DNA from 2 places in the Brevibacillus ginsengisoli genome. Region 1 is predicted to be linked to the other one. Evidence: riboswitches for the same ligand, from Rfam matches in the RefSeq annotation. Region 1 holds a riboswitch; the other holds the start of a gene.
What was found. A riboswitch is a leader RNA that binds a small molecule or an ion and turns the genes downstream of it on or off. The one in region 1 is predicted to bind S-adenosylmethionine.

Region 1 (8,106 bases):
TTTCAATTCTTCGCTGTTAATGTCATGTTCAACTTTGCCGGAGTTGGTCAAGACAAAGTGAATTTTTTCTCCCGCATGTACTTTAATCTCAGGCATGGAGTAAGAGAATTCCTTCATATCCAGTTTGATCTCATGCGGCTGTGTAGAAGTTGCTGTCTGAGAGCTAGAAGTAGCTGTTTGGGTATTGGTAGTTCCCGTTTGAGTGTTAGACGCTGGTGCTTGGGAAGAAGAGTCTGTATTTTGAGTACCGCAGGCTGAAAGTATTCCGGTAAGTAACAGACAGGTTGATAGAACTGCGATTTTCTTTTTCACGATGAACCCTCCTAAGTAATGTGGTAGGTTTTACGCTACTTAGCTTAAGGGGCAATTACGGAATGATTGTGGAACCAAAAAATAATTCTTGTATGAACCATTATTATTGCTTCAAGTTGCGATCCTCTATCGAAATAGAAATAACTGTCGGAACCTAATTTTAAGTCGCGACAAAATTAAGGATTCCTATAATAAAATACAAGCTAAAAGAAGCAAGAGAAAGATAGAGGGCTTTACGGCCAATCTTCTTCATTTGTTGGTTCTGGTTAAACAAGGAAACGGCCCACATGATAACTCCGATTGGGAAAAAGCAAAAGCTAAAAATATATAATATCACTTGATCAAATTTGCTCATAGTCCCCACACTTTCATTTTTTTACATTTTACACCAGAAACAAACGATTAACTAGGTGTTGGAGAGCAATGTCACAAAACTAAAAAAACTGATCACAGAAATAAAAAAAGCGCAGACAAGGTGTCTGCGCGTTCTCGTTGCTGTGTAGTTGAAGAAAAAGAAAGTGTGTTGATTAATGAATCATGCTCAAGGCTACACCAATGGAATAAGGCACAAGCCATAAGCCCCATACAGTCAGGCTAAATTTATGGAATTTCTTGATTTGATTTTGATTGTTTTTCCACAAAACAACGCATGCCCATACGGTGTGGAACAACATCAGAATAAGCGCAATCAAACCAGTAATCCCGTGGATATTCATAAATGAACCTTTCGCCAACATTTTCATCAAGGATGTCCCGACGGTATCAAACAAAATTCCGAACCCAAAAAACAGGAGATGTTTCATTTTTAGTTCTCCGGAGCGTTTTTCACTCCAAACACCAATTGTATAAGAAATAAGCGCTAGATTAATGATAATCACGGCTGCTGCTAACATTTAAGATCAGCTCCATTCATGTTGTTTTTGTCTATGCTCATACTTTACTGCACGAATATGAACAATATATGAACAAACTGGAGGTTTCCTTTACCAATTGCAAACCGCTACAATTCCTGAATCATCTTCCAGGTTTATTTCAAGTGGAAATTGGGAAGATATATGTGTCTAAATCTAATTATGTCTGGACTTTGTTCTTTTTTTCTTAACATTTTCTTGTGTCGCTAAAGTGTAAGCTACAGTAAGGAGAAAAGAACAGCATTCATATCCAAACAAGAGAGAGTAGCCAAAGAAGGAATGGAAGGGAAGTCTCAAATGTTATCCTCAATTCGAAGCAAATTAATCGTATTAATTGTTGCATGTATGGTGATTCCTGCGCTGACGATTAGTGTGATTGGTTACATGCAAGCCAAACAATCGTTAATCGATGATGGCAAACAAGCGCTGAAAACGGTTGTAGACAATGCCTACGATGTCCTGACGCTGTTAGATGAACAAGTGAAGACAGGGAAAATTACGCAAGAAGAAGCGCTGAAAAGAGCAAATGAAATTCTGGCGGGCCCCTTAAAAGCAGATGGCAAGGAACGAGACTATCTGAAAACCAGCTATCATTATGGGGAGAGTGGGTATCTGTTCATTAACAGCGCAGATCCCCAAACGCCTCAAAAAACCTACGTGCATCCTCGGTTTGGTGTGATTGGCAAGGTTCCGATGATGAAGACTCCTGATGGTCAGGAAGTTCTACCGATGCTTCAGGAAGCTTCCAAGAAAGCGAACATAGAGGAACGTTATGTCGATTTTCCATTTTACTTGCCTGGACAAAGCCTGAATGATCCGAATGCTCAAATTGGTACCAAAACGTCGTATCTTCGTTATTTTGAGCCTTGGAACGCGTACATAGCTTGTGGAGCGTATGATTATGAGTTTTATCAATCGATTAAGTCCTATGAATACATGATTATAATCGTTACAGTAAGCGCAACCTTGCTGGGAGCTTTAGTCGCATACTGGTTCGCCCATCAATATTCTCGTGTTCTTCGTCAGATCGGCTCAGTGATTGAAGAGGTCGGAAAAGGAAATTTGACCTTGCAGGCGACGGTAAAAGGAAGGGATGAAGTGGCGCACTTGTCTACTCATCTCAATAAATCTACGGCTAATATGCGAAACATGATTCAGGAGGTCATTGAGGTAACGCAGACGGTGACGCAACACGCCGAATTCCTCAATGAAGGGGCAGGGCAAACAGGCAAGGCTTCCGAGCAAATTGCTGTAACCATAACAGACATGGCTGAAGCCACTTCCATGATGCGGGACGACACCATGGTAACGACGGAAGCTATTCGTGAGCTTCAGGCAGAAATTCAAGAATCGACGGATCTGTTGAAAATCACGACAGACTCGACCAAACGTGCCGCTGATAACGCCCAGGCTGGTTTGCAGACAAGTGAACATGTGCAAAGCGAAATGAATCGAGTCAATGAGATTGTTCTCCATTCCGCGGATGTTGTAGAGGGTCTAAAGGGAAGGATGGATCAAATTAACGAGATAACCCAACTGATTACGGCCATCGCCGGACAAACCAATCTGCTTGCACTTAACGCTGCGATTGAAGCGGCTAGAGCGGGCGAACATGGTCGAGGCTTTGCGATCGTGGCTGACGAGGTACGTAAGCTGGCCGAAGCAACCAATAAAGCGGGACAAGAAATTATACAGGTGCTGGGTGAAATTCAAGGTAAATCGATGGAAGCTGTGGATGCCATCAAGCTCGGTGTGGACAGTGTGAATGATATTGGACAACTGGTGAATAAGAGCAGCCAATCCTTCAAAGAGATTACCAACGACGTCGGATTGGTTTCCAATCAGATTGCGGAGATTTATCAGGCATCAACCAACATCCGTGAGCAGGGCGAGCTTGCGTTTGGACGCATTCAAAATGTAACCAAAGTCAGCGTGGAAATTGCGGAAGGAATGGAGACAATTGCCTCTTCTGCCGAGGAGCAAACGGCTACGCTGGAGGAGACTGTCGCATCCGTTTCGGAAGTATCCCGTAATATCGCAATCCTGCATGACAAGGTAAAATCCTTTACCGTTTAACCGCTTGACTTTCGAGAATCCTTACGCTACTATTAATTTCAACTTGAACTGAATAGCAAACTTCTTATCAAGAGAGGCGGAGGGACTGGCCCGATGATGCCCGGCAACCGATCACCCATTTTGGGGATACGGTGCCAATTCCTGCGGAGCATTATGCTCTGAGAGATGAGAAGGATTTGCTTGCGGAAACGTAAACAAAGCCTTCTTTCGACAGGAAAGAGGGCTTTTTTCTTTGGAAAAAGCCACTTGGCCAAAGCTATGCAGGATTAAGGGAAGACTCAAGTGATGACAAGTGGAGGGATATACACATGCATGTAGAGACGAAACTGGTTCAAATTGGTGTGGGAAAAGAGAAAACAACGGGTGCTGTCAGCTTTCCCATCTATCATTCGACAGCGTATCGACACCCTACCTTGGGAGAGAGTACAGGGTTTGATTATTCGCGGACGGCCAATCCAACACGCGGTTTGCTTGAAGAAGCGATTGCCGAACTGGAGAGCGGCACTGCCGGTTTTGCCTGTGCGTCCGGTATGGCAGCGATTCAGACGATCATGGGATTGTTCTCTCAAGGGGACCACATCATCGTTTCGCTTGATCTATACGGAGGAACCTATCGTCTGTTCGAACAGGTGTATTCCCGCTACGGCTTCACCTTTAGCTATGTGGATTTACGTGAGACAGACAATGTGCTGCCTGCGATCAAGAGCAACACCAAAGCCATACTGGTGGAAACACCGACGAATCCGTTGATGCAGATCACTAATATAGACGCAATAGTCGGAATTGCGAGAGATCATCAGCTTCTCGTGATTGTTGACAATACTTTTATGACCCCATATTATCAACGTCCACTGGAGATTGGAGCCGATATTGTCTTCCATAGCGCGACCAAGTATCTAGCTGGACACAATGATGTGCTGGCGGGACTGATTGTAACCAAGGGAGAGGAATTATCGGAAAAAGTCCGGTTTTTACACAATTCAATCGGCGCAGTACTTGGTCCGCAAGACTCCTGGTTATTGATTCGCGGATTGAAAACCTTGGCCCTTCGAATGGATCGACACCAGGAAAATGCTTATCTCGTCGCTCGTTTCCTGGCATCTCAACCGCTGGTGACAGACGTGTTTTATCCGGGTCTGTCGTCTCATCAAGGCTATGAAGTCCAAATAAAACAGTCTAGCGGGTATAGCGGGATGGTTTCATTTCGAATCAAGGATTCATCCATGGTTGGGACCTTCTTAAGCAACCTCAAGATCATCTCTTTTGCCGAGAGCCTGGGGGGAGTAGAGTCGCTTTGTACCTATCCTGCCACTCAAACACATGCTGATATTCCGCAAGAGATTAGAGAGCATGTCGGAGTTTGTAACCGATTGCTGCGGTTGTCCATCGGCATCGAGCACGCTCAGGATATTATCCTCGATTTGGCGCAAGCCCTGGAATCTTGTCAATAGGTGAGGAGGAGATCAGAATGAAATTTGCCACCCAATTACTGCATGGGACGAGTGGGATTGATTCGGTTACGGGAGCGTCGAGTATCCCGATTTATCAAGCGTCTACCTTTCATCAATTTGATTTGGATCAACCAGGACATTTTGATTACGCGCGATCAGGCAACCCGACGAGAGAAGCCCTAGAAGATGCAATTGCCGGTTTGGAAGGGGGGAGCCGAGGCTTTGCTTTTGCTTCCGGGATGGCGGCGATTTCCAGTGTGTTCCTGTTGTTCTCTACCGGTGATCACTTAATTGTGTCTGAAGACGTGTATGGCGGAACGTTTCGGATTTTAACCAACGTATTTACGCGATTAGGTATTGAAGCAACTTTTGTGGATACGACCGATCCCAAGCGAGTTCAAGCAGCGATCAGGCCCACGACCAAAGGCATTTACCTGGAGACGCCCTCCAATCCTACGTTAAAAGTGACCGATATCCAAGCGATCAGCCAGATTGCGCAACAACACAAACTGCTGACGATTGTCGACAATACGTTTTTAACTCCGTATTACCAGCGTCCGCTTGCATTAGGGGCAGACATTGTCATTCACAGCGCGACCAAGTTTATTGCTGGACATAGCGATGTCGTGGCGGGGCTCGTCGTGACGAAGGATGAGAAGCTGGGGCAGCAACTGTATATGATTCAGAACGGTTTTGGAGCCATTCTCGGCGTTCAAGACTGTTGGCTGGTGATGAGAGGGCTGAAAACCCTGAAGGCTCGACTGGATGTAAGCACGCTGAGCGCCCACAGATTAGCTACCTGGCTGGAGGCTCATCCGCTGGTCGAGAGGGTCTACTACACGGGTCTCTTCGATAATCCGGGACATGCGCTGCAAGAGCGTCAAGCAACGGGACATGGCGCTGTGCTTTCTTTTGATTTGGGATGCAAGGAGCAGGCCAAACGCTTCCTGCAAGCCGTCAAATTGCCGCTTGTGGCGGTCAGTCTGGGCTCCGTAGAGAGCATTCTCTCCTATCCCGCGATGATGTCGCATGCTTCCATGCCCGCACACGAAAGACACCGCAGAGGGATTACGGATGGTTTGGTCCGTTTATCTGTCGGTCTGGAAGATGTGCATGATTTGGCGGCTGATCTGGAGCAGGCGCTTGAGGCTTCGGTTGAGCCGGTTGGTTTGCAACGGATTAGTATCTAACGAAGAGAAAAACGTTGGGAAATCAGGGTAGAACGATATCAATCGATTCAAAAGGCTGTTACTTGTGGCGTACAGTACGTCCAAGTAACGGCCTTTTTGTCGTCCTTCTCCTTTAAACGTCAGGGAAATGTAGCATTGGCCCATCAGTCGTCTAAATGTGAATAGGTATTGCACGATCTCATTTACATTATTAATAACATAGGTTACTATTAACATAGGTTACCAATAACAACCAGAGGTGTTTTTATGTCAATCAAATATGCCATTCTAGGACTTCTTAGCTGGAAGCCTTCAACAGGTTATGAATTAAAAAAGATTTTTGAAGAATCTTCCGCAATGTATTGGTCGGGTAACAACAATCAAATCTACAAAACGCTTGTTCAGCTCTTGAATGAAGGTTATGTGACGAATGAGATTCAACATCAGATGAGCTCTCCATCCAAGAAAATATACAGCATTACGGATGATGGGCTTGCTCGATTGAAAGAATGGGTTCTTTCAACACCAGAAGCTCCTGAGTTCAGGAAACCCTTTTTAATTCAATTGGCGTGGGCGGAACAACTAAGTGACGAGGAATTACATGATCTGCTGATCAACTATGAGAACGAGATCAAAATGCAATTGATCTTCCAGCAGGAAAAAATCAAACGCGGCGTTCCTTCACCCAGTAGAAACGCGCGTGAAGTGTTTTTGTGGAATAAGATTTCCGAAAACCTGCTATCTTCCTATCACAACGAACTAAACTGGGTTCAAGGAATTCGTAAAGAACTTTTTGAAAACGAAATGATGGAGGAGAGAATCAATATGAACTATCAACTAATCGAGAACGGAACCGACAAGTATATCGAATTACTTTCTGCTCCAACCCCACTTAGCAGCGAACAGGATGCTGTGGATCTAGTTGCTTTGAGCATCGAAAATGAGACAAATCTTCTGATGTTGCATAGTCAGGCTCTTTCGGAAGACTTTTTCAAACTTCGAACAGGCGTAGCAGGAAGAATGATTCAAAAATGGATCAACTACTCTGTAAAAACGGCGGCTGTCATACCAATGGAGTTGGTTAACAAAGGCAAGTTTAAGGAAATGGTGGCCGAGACAAATAAAAGCAATCATTTTAGGGTTTTTGAAACAAGAGAAGGTGCAGAGAGCTGGCTTTTGAAATGATCATAAAATGAAGGTGAAAATATTGAATGACAAATCATTGTACAAAACAGAAGCTGGGAGGGCTGCTGTACTCAATCATTATGATTTACTGCTTGCCCAATGCTCCGTTCCTTATGAAGAATTGAAGATTCTTACGCGTTATGGACAAACGTATATCATTGCGAGTGGAGATAAATCCTTGCCGCCACTAATCCTTTTACATGGCTCAGGTTCAAACTCGTCTATGTGGCTTGGAGATATGGCTCAGTATTCCAAGCATTATCGAGTATTTGCGGTTGACATCCCTGGTGATGCTGGAAAGAGTGAGGAAAAGCGATACTCATTGAAAAGCTCTGCCTATTCGGAATGGATAGATGATATTCTAAGTTCATTGCAGCTACAAAAATCAAGTTTTATCGGTATTTCTCTCGGAGCATGGATGGTCATTCATTTTGCTGTAAATCACTCGGCGAAGGTCGATAAGATTGTCTTAATTTCTCCTTCAGGTATTGGCTCCGAGAAAACTTCATTTATGTTTAAGGCAATGCCGCTTTTGCTTTTAAGTGAGAAAGGAAGAGACATAGTTACTCGGCTCGTAAATGGTAACCAGTCTATTCCGGAACAGGCAGCAAAGAATGTAAAATTAATTGCACGCCATTTTCATTTTCGCAAGGAGCCAGTACCGATCTTTACGGATTATGAACTTAGACGGTTGACCATGCCTGTGATGTTCATTGCTGGTGAAAAAGACGTGATGCTTCATTCAAAAAAGTCAGAAGAGAGGCTTACCAGATTGTTGCCTGATGCAAAAGTCAACCTTCTCCCGGATGCTGGCCATGTTCTTCTACATCTGACAAGTCGTATTTTGCCTTTTCTGTTATCCCAATAATTACCCTTTTGTTAACAGAAAAAACCACTGCTTACAAAGCAGTGGCCTCAATCAAATATCCTTTTCCTTTTTCTACGTATTTCTTTTCCACGAGAGAGATTTGTGTCAGTTTAGGAGGAACAAGAAATTGTCTG
Region 2 (8,106 bases), on a different contig from region 1:
CACTTTTTGCACAAAGCTAAATGCTGCGTAGATGACACCTTCCGGACGAACTCCGTGCTTCCATTCTGCATATTCAACGGTATCTGCGCACATCCCCCAACCTATCGCTGTTGGAATCATGGAGAATATGCTTGCGATAATGTTGGTGATAAACACGAGCTCAACACTGGATGGCCCCCCAAAGTATGAAATACCAGAAGCAATAGCCGATATAACTCCACCGAAGATCGAGGCGTTTCGCTTGCCCATTTTTTTGGAGAGGTAAGGAGCAAAAAACGGTCCGATAATGGCTGCCACACTGCATAGCGTAAAGAATGGAGTAACGAGGTCTTCGTTGCCAATATAGTACTTGAAATAATAAATGACCGCCGCCATCTGGATGCTTAATGCCCCAAGTGCAAACATAAAGGAAAGGGATACCGATAAAAATGGCTTATTTTTAAAAATTGCGCGAAAGATATCTTTTAACCCGTATTTTTCAGTTTTCAAAACAACTCTTTCTTTGGTGGAAAGAAAACATAGGAAATATAAAATGCCGCCAACAAGAGAAAAAATGACCATGGTCCATTGCCAGCCTTTGGTGGGACTTCCTGCTCCAAGCCAATCGACTAAAGGCATCGTAAGTGCGGATACAATTAACCCCCCCAACATAGCAAACATCATCCGAACAGAAGAAAGCACTGATCTTTCTTGGAAGTCCTGTGTCATCCTTGCCGTAAGTGTTGAATACGGGATGTTAACCAATGAATACGCCATTCCTAAGATAAAATAAGTAATATACGCATAGACAATTTTTCCGGTTTCGTTTAGATCAGGAGTTGAAAAGCATAAAATACCTGAGATGATAAACGCGGGTGTTCCGTACAAAAGGTAGGGCCGGGCTTTTCCAAATCTGCTTTTCGTTTTGTCGATCAGTGCGCCAAGCACCAAATCAAAAACGGCGTCCCAGATTTTTGTGACAAAAAACAGCGTTGCCACTATTCCTGGTCCAATACCATACACATCGGTATAAAAAAACATCAAAAAGTTCGAAATCATCTGGAAAATCAGGTTGGATGACAAATCGCCGAAGCCATAACCGATCCGTTCAAACCATGATAATTTTTGTACGGCTAATTGTGTTTTTGAAACTTCTTTTACTTGTATTTCCATCGTTCCACCTCTTTCTACGTTTTGTACTTCAATTGCCTTATTCATGCTGGTTATTTTGCCACTATCTGCGAGTCCCCCTTCGCTAGATTGTAAACGCTTCCAAATTTATTTTATTGGAAATGAGAGTCAATATCATTGACCTATATTGCTGAATTTCATTGGTATTATTTGCGGATTTTTCTGATCGTCCGGTCATAAGAAAATAAGCCTCGGTTCAGTTCCGAAGCTCGTTAGGGGGTTTTGAAGTGAAACACTTATAGGACTTTTTCCAAAATGATCAGTTCAACACCATGCACGGGAAGTTGAGCAGTCACCTCATATTCAGTCACCTCAAACAAATAGGACACTTCTAACTTAGGAAAGGCTTTTGCTTTCAAATAAGAAACATCCTCTCCTGTTAAGTCCATTGGGGCTCCCATGTTTACCCACGCGTCAAAGGAGGAGCCGTCTTCCCGGTTCAAGACATAGTTCGTCCTTCTATAATTCCCATGTAGACCCTTCAGGTGGATTCTGATGTTCTTGTAAGGTTTTTCTTCATAAACCGAATATCTTTCAATTTGATTCAATCCGGTAATATCGCCGTTGCGAAATAAGTAGTCAAAGTAAACATAATGATACAGAAGAATCTGAATATGACCGTCGCGTTTCGTTACGATATAGTCTTCGCCTTGTTCGATCAATTCATCGCCCAATTTGGATAAGAAGGTATAAGCGAAATACGAAGACTTTTTGATTCCATGATGATTGATTAACCCAAATCCTCCATGAAACGGGGTAAGACCCGCTTTAAACTCTTCAAAAAGATCCGTAAAAGCCCAATAGCCTAGTGAATCGACAGTACCCCTGGTTTTCAAAACGCTATCGATGATAAACGGTGCCATAAATGCCGTATCCTGGATCAAATTTCTGCTGGAATGTGAAATATTCCATTCTGTTACATGGATCTCTATTTTTTGTGTGGACAAGCTTTCGATGGTTTCTTTCATCCGCTTTGCTTGTTCACCTGTATAATCACTTCCGCAATAGTAAGACCCATAGGGATTACCCATCGTCTCGTAAAATGTTCCTGAGTCTTCCCCTTGACTTGATTCGATATGATCATCTTCGCAGTATATATGGTAAGAAATAAAATCCAATGGTACTTGATTCGCATGACAAAAGTCCAAAAACTTCTTGATCCACGCTTGGTTTAGTGGAAAAGCAAGTCCGGGGCCGCCAACCTGAAATCGGTTTGAAATCTCATAAATTGCCGTTGCTGTTTCCTTGTAAAACTCAAAAAACTCTTCCTTGCTTCCGTCCCAAAATACACCTTCGTAATCGGGTTCATTCCAAACCTCAAAATACCAGTTCTGTACCTCTTTCATCCCGTATCGATTCACACAATGCTTAATCAGAGCCGTTACCATTTGAGTCCATTGCATAATATCGTTCGGGGGTGAAATGTTACCTTTCCACCAAAAGACCGTTTCATCTGTCTTTTTAAGCTCCGATGGCATGAAGCTAAGCTCCAAAAATGGCTTGATTCCGATTTCCAGCAAGAAATCGAATAGTTGATCGACGTATGTCCAGTTGTATATGATCTCCCCTAGAGTATTGCGATTACAGAGCATCATTTCATCGTTAAATATCCCATGAAATCGAATATACTCAAAACCGATCTCCTTCTGCATTTCTCTCAGTTGCCTACGCCAATCCTCCCTTAATCCTTCAATCGCCCTGCCAAAGGTGGCCAGCTTTCTCCAGTAGTGTGGAAAAGATGTGCCTTCCTGATCTGCTCGGATTACATGAAATCTTTCTTCCGGTGGCACGGATTCCTGTATCGTTTTATTATCAAGCTGCTGGTAGGCGAACAAATTTTCAAAAATAGCGGTATGCTCGATATCCAAATATCCTTTATGAGAGAGATTATCACCGTTTACGTTAGACTCCCTTAACCTGATCTGTTGTTTATATTCGAGTGGCTTGCACTTATATTTCTTTTTGAAGTGTTTATAAAATAGCTTGATATCGGAAAACCCACAACTAGCTGCGATATCAGTAATGGTTTGGTCACTATGTAACAGAAGATCAACCGATGTCTCCAATCGTTTCTGGATCACATACTCCTGAAAGGGTACCCCTACATGATCTTTAAAAAAATGAGACAAGTAATAAACACTTAAATACTCTTGATTGGATATTTGCTGCAAGGAGATTTTTTGTGCGTAATTTTCATCTACATATTTAATGATTCGATCAAGACGTTCCAGATTTTTCTTATGATTTTTCACCTTTACATCATCTACAATGATTGGGTTAAAATACTTGATTAAGTGAAGGAGCAAGGAGTTGACGATGATTACCAGTTGAAACAGGTATCCCTCGCCTTTTTTATTCATTACCCACATCAATTGTGCTAGATAGTGTCTGATCTTATCAAATCTTTCTTGATGCATTTCGTCGAAAAGGAAGGATTTAACGTCAAAAGTCAATTTACCGAGATCAGGATAATAGGAATGAGAAAACTTCGGATTGATTTGGAAGGCCAATAAAATATTGTCTTCCCCTGTTTTATATGTGCTGTGTACTTCATTCCGATTAATTAAAATAAGGTCCTTTTCTTTTAACAAGTAATGGTTTGGTCCAACCATGATACTGAGTGAACCTTTTAGAACAAAAATGACTTCAATTTCATTATGCCAATGCAATTCTACCTCATGAACACGATGCACAAATATATTAATGGGAAGACCAGACTGATATTCAATGATTTCATAGTTGTACTTCATTCAATCACTCCAGGAAATTAAAAATCATCCATTTTATATAGATTAGATTTGTATTTTCATTCTCCTTTAACTATTCATAATTTTCAAGCATTTATGTGTAATAAAGCTTCTCTGGGGCTGTACAGATTTCACTATTTGTGAAAATATAGAATTTATACAGTCTGTTTATTCATTAGAGGGAGGAATAATATGAGGGAAATGATTCGCATCCAAGGAACTCAAGGTATTTTTCATAATCGCATCGTGGGAGTTGTCCTCCACCAAGGTCATGTATTGCTGCATCGCAATATACACGATGATTTCTGGGCTCTTCCAGGAGGCAGAGGCGAAGTTATGGAACCGTCTGAGATCACGATCCAGCGTGAATTCCAAGAAGAACTTGGTGTAACGGTTTCCGTTGAACGATTGCTATGGCTGGTGGAAAACTTTTTTAGCCATGAGAACCTACCTTATCATGAACTGGCTATGTATTATCTGTTATCCATACAAGACAATTCTCTTCCTAGGAATATGCAAGAGGAGTTTACAGGAATAGAACACGATGTCCAGCTGATCTTCCGGTGGTTTCCGCTTGAAGAATTGGAGCATCTCCCGCTTTATCCGTCATTTTTACGAACGGCTTTACAAGAATTGCCCACCACTATTCAACACATTCGGCATTATGATGAACCTGAAGAATAAGAGAGAGTGCCCCGGTTCGGAGGCACTCTTCTTTTATCAGTTTATTTTGCTAGATGGAGTTAACTTATGCTTTTTGAAAGTTTGGATCTTCGTACGGTTGTGCTACCCAGCCATCTTTTTCAATAAACAGACGGACCGCCACCACTTGGCGATTCTCCATCAGGGTAAAGAAATGCGGATTATGTTCAGGCACGGAGATAACGTCGCCCGCCTCCAATTCAACATCGAAATACCCTACTTCTTCAGGTCCTTTGATAATGAAAATCCCCCGGCCTGACACGATCGCACGAATCTCGTCTTCTGTGTGAGTGTGAATGGCCTCAAATTTTTTCAGTAATTCCTCAAGGTTCGGTGTCGCATCTGACAAAGAGATGACATCCCAGATCAAATAGCCTCTACGTTCAGCCAAATCGCGAATCTCTGAATCGTAGGTCGCAAGAATTTGTTGTTTCTCCTCATCGGATAGGGTAAATTTATCCTTTAGTTCTGTGGGGAGCTTACTGGTGTCCCACTGTTCAAACAAAATCCCGTGTTTTTCCAGAAAAGCGAGAACATTTTCTTTACCACTGATTCGTTCATTGGTGTTACGGATTCTGATTTCAGCCATGCTTCATTCCTCTTTTCTTTTTTCATGTATTCATGTCAGTCTTGCCAAACTTCAGAAGATTGGCTCAGTTTCTGGCGTATGAGTATTTCCTTCCATCGTATGACTCATGAAGCAGGAAAAACAAAAAAACTTCTCCGATAAGAAGAAGTTTCACCTACCTCACTCTTATCTGCCAGAACAAAATGTCCTGCTGGAATTAGCACCTTCTACTACGTAGTGGTTGCTGGGCATCATCGGGCCAGTCCCTTCGCCTCTCTTGATAAGAATATTTTGTTAAATTAATCCTACTATAAAACTTGGATTTATGCAATGGAATCTTGCGTCTTCCTTACTGGAAATTGTGAACATCGTTTATTGATCGACTGATATAGTGATGCGCGTTCGTAACGCTTCTTTGGGCTGGACATATAGCAGTTCTTTTTTGAGATTCATCTCATTTGTTTTGGCCATCCAAGGTTCTACACACATGAACGGGGATCCAAGCTCTGTCCAGATCACCATATAACGGAAAAGCTTGTCGTACGTGATCATGACGTTGCGATTGATTTCTGGAAGAGCAAAGCTGACTTGCGGCTCTTGTGTGTCAAGCAGAACGACAGATTCACTCCGCTCGCTTAAATTAAAGGAGCCCTCATACCCCTTAATCCCCCCGTCATTGTAATCAAGATACTGGGTTGCATCGGTTTTGATGTGAATCGTTTTGTGGTCTGTCGCAAAATAAGGATGAAAACCGCTGTACATAGGCATCGGGATTTCTGAGTGATTCCAATATTCCTGATGGATAATGAGCGCATGATCCTGCAGCTCGTAACGGAAAATCAATTCAAAATCAAAAGGGAAAGATCGTTTGGTCTCTTCATTACTCCTCATACCGAGTGTGATTGAGAGCTCATTTTCCTCTTGTATTTGGAGCACTTGCCACGGGTGATTTCGTGCTACCCCATGATTCTTCATTGGGAAAGTCTGGCCGTGAAGTTCATATTCTCCGTGTTCAAGTTGCCCGCAAATTGGGAAAAGAATCGGGATTCCCCCGCGAATATTGGAATCTGGATTATGAAGCGTTTCCTCGTTCAGAAATAATAGTTCATCTCCCAGAAGCTTAAGGCTAATGACGATCCCCCCGCGTTCTGGAACAACTTGAAAAGAAGATTTCGTCTGATGATTCACAAGCTCATAAATGGTTAAGTTGCCTTCCTTGCGAACAGCTGCTTGATTCATTATTACTTCATCCTTTGTCTCATGGCTTATCTCTGTTGTCATTTTTCGATTTTCTTGACCCAAGTGAATCTTTCTTGTGTCCCTCTCCCTGAAATTATAATATGAAACGATGCCATGTCCAAATAACTTCTCTGCGTAGCATAGTCAGAATGCGCTGTCCCCAATACTGGATTTCCCTGACACATAAAAATGGACCCTCTTTTGCGAGGTGTCCATTTTTATGTGTCGAATCAGTTTACATAACAAATGTTATGTAATTTATGTTGTAACCGCTTACATCTTTTTGCCATAAATAACGGAGAACTTATTTGTGTTCACAGGTTTTAACACGCTAAATAAAAAGATCACAACATACATCGGAAGAACATTGTAAAACACTAGCGGAATGTAAAACATCCATTCCCCACTCTCTCCCCATTGGGCCACCATTAACCCTAATAGAGTCACCAAAACCATCGTATTGAGACCAGCTGCAATACCGATCCGTTGTGGAATCTTCGATGACAGAAGCAAAAAGTTGGTGATCATCACGACTGCAAGAAGAGTAAATGTCAACATACAATCCCCTCCAGTATTTTCCTTCCTACCCTTATTATATCAGGAAAAACTGAAAATAGTTCACAATTTTGTAACATTTTACAGGTTTATACCCTTTTTATTTTCTAAATAGAGCAATCCTTGAATGGTGCTGTGATTGTTGTGTTAAGCGGTATTGTTTCGTTAGCGGTTCAAACCGTATCTTTCCATGTTTTCTGTTACTCGATTGTCAAGCTCTACAACGTATGTCTCCGATTTAATCTCGATAACCGTTCCGTTTCCTATGTACATGCCTCGCTCAGTGAACGGTACGCTATCTCCGATTTTTAACTCTTTCTCGATTGATGATTTGGCAATCTCAATATTCACGATGAATATCCCTCTTTCTGTTCTTTCACCTGTTTAAGGCTTGATGATTTGTTCATTAGTTTATCACACCAGGTAATATAAAGTCGCTCATATTCAATTCCAAATTCCACAACCGAAATACTAGAGGCGATCGGGTCGTGAGTGTTGGATGGATCAAGCATGTCCGTTAACTCCTTCACTTTCTCCAAATAGGCAGCTAGCTTCTCTTCATGTTGTTGTTTGACGATCTCAATTTGTCCCTTCATCTGCTCCGGATCAATTAGCCAGGAGTTATAGGTCTTCAAAAGGAAATCATCCCGTGTATGTTCGACTTCGCCTGGTTCCATCGTCCATTGTATGACTTCTTCCTGACCTGCCTCTGTAATCTCATACAACTTTTTGGTCGGACGGAAGCCGTGCTGCTCAATTCCTTGTAGCCTAACCAGACCCTCGGTTTCCATCTTGGCTAGCTCTGGATAGACCTGATTGCTCCCCGCCTTCCAAAAAGGTCCCAAGCGATTGTTCATATGCTTCTTAATATCATAGCCACTGAGAGGCTCTCGTGCTAATAAAGATAAAAGCGCATTACGGATAGAGCTCATTCAACCACCTCTTCTATTCTTTCAGCCAATTCTACATAGGTTCATTTTAACTCATATTAATGAATTATCAACTGATAAAAGATAAGTCAATTTTAACCTATGTTATCATTGACTTAATTAAACCAATGGGTTATTTTGGTTTTAGGTTCAATTTAACCTATGCGCAGATTAACCTAAGAATGAACTTAATCAT

Region 2: it holds a riboswitch for S-adenosylmethionine, as region 1 does, so the genes downstream of both, ACQCN2_RS06015 (1,2-dihydroxy-3-keto-5-methylthiopentene dioxygenase) here and ACQCN2_RS01520 (aminotransferase class I/II-fold pyridoxal phosphate-dependent enzyme) in region 1, are expected to answer to the same signal.

The regions. Positions count from the first base shown of each region.
Region 1 covers NZ_JBNJQR010000001.1:274,375-282,480, forward strand. The annotation lists gene ACQCN2_RS01505 (cupredoxin domain-containing protein) at 1-312, opposite strand, end outside; gene ACQCN2_RS01510 (HsmA family protein) at 840-1,205, opposite strand; gene ACQCN2_RS01515 (methyl-accepting chemotaxis protein) at 1,521-3,299, shown strand; SAM riboswitch class I at 3,361-3,471, shown strand; gene ACQCN2_RS01520 (aminotransferase class I/II-fold pyridoxal phosphate-dependent enzyme) at 3,608-4,750, shown strand; gene ACQCN2_RS01525 (aminotransferase class I/II-fold pyridoxal phosphate-dependent enzyme) at 4,768-5,940, shown strand; gene ACQCN2_RS01530 (PadR family transcriptional regulator) at 6,187-7,104, shown strand; gene ACQCN2_RS01535 (alpha/beta fold hydrolase) at 7,127-7,972, shown strand; gene ACQCN2_RS01540 (DUF3906 family protein) at 8,004-8,106, opposite strand, start outside.
Region 2 covers NZ_JBNJQR010000002.1:516,856-524,961, forward strand. The annotation lists gene ACQCN2_RS06000 (MFS transporter) at 1-1,152, opposite strand, end outside; gene ACQCN2_RS06005 (GH39 family glycosyl hydrolase) at 1,407-3,920, opposite strand; gene ACQCN2_RS06010 (NUDIX hydrolase) at 4,110-4,601, shown strand; gene ACQCN2_RS06015 (1,2-dihydroxy-3-keto-5-methylthiopentene dioxygenase) at 4,666-5,208, opposite strand; SAM riboswitch class I at 5,371-5,474, opposite strand; gene ACQCN2_RS06020 (aldose epimerase family protein) at 5,560-6,426, opposite strand; gene ACQCN2_RS06025 (hypothetical protein) at 6,700-6,984, opposite strand; gene ACQCN2_RS06030 (hypothetical protein) at 7,147-7,332, opposite strand; gene ACQCN2_RS06035 (PadR family transcriptional regulator) at 7,329-7,913, opposite strand.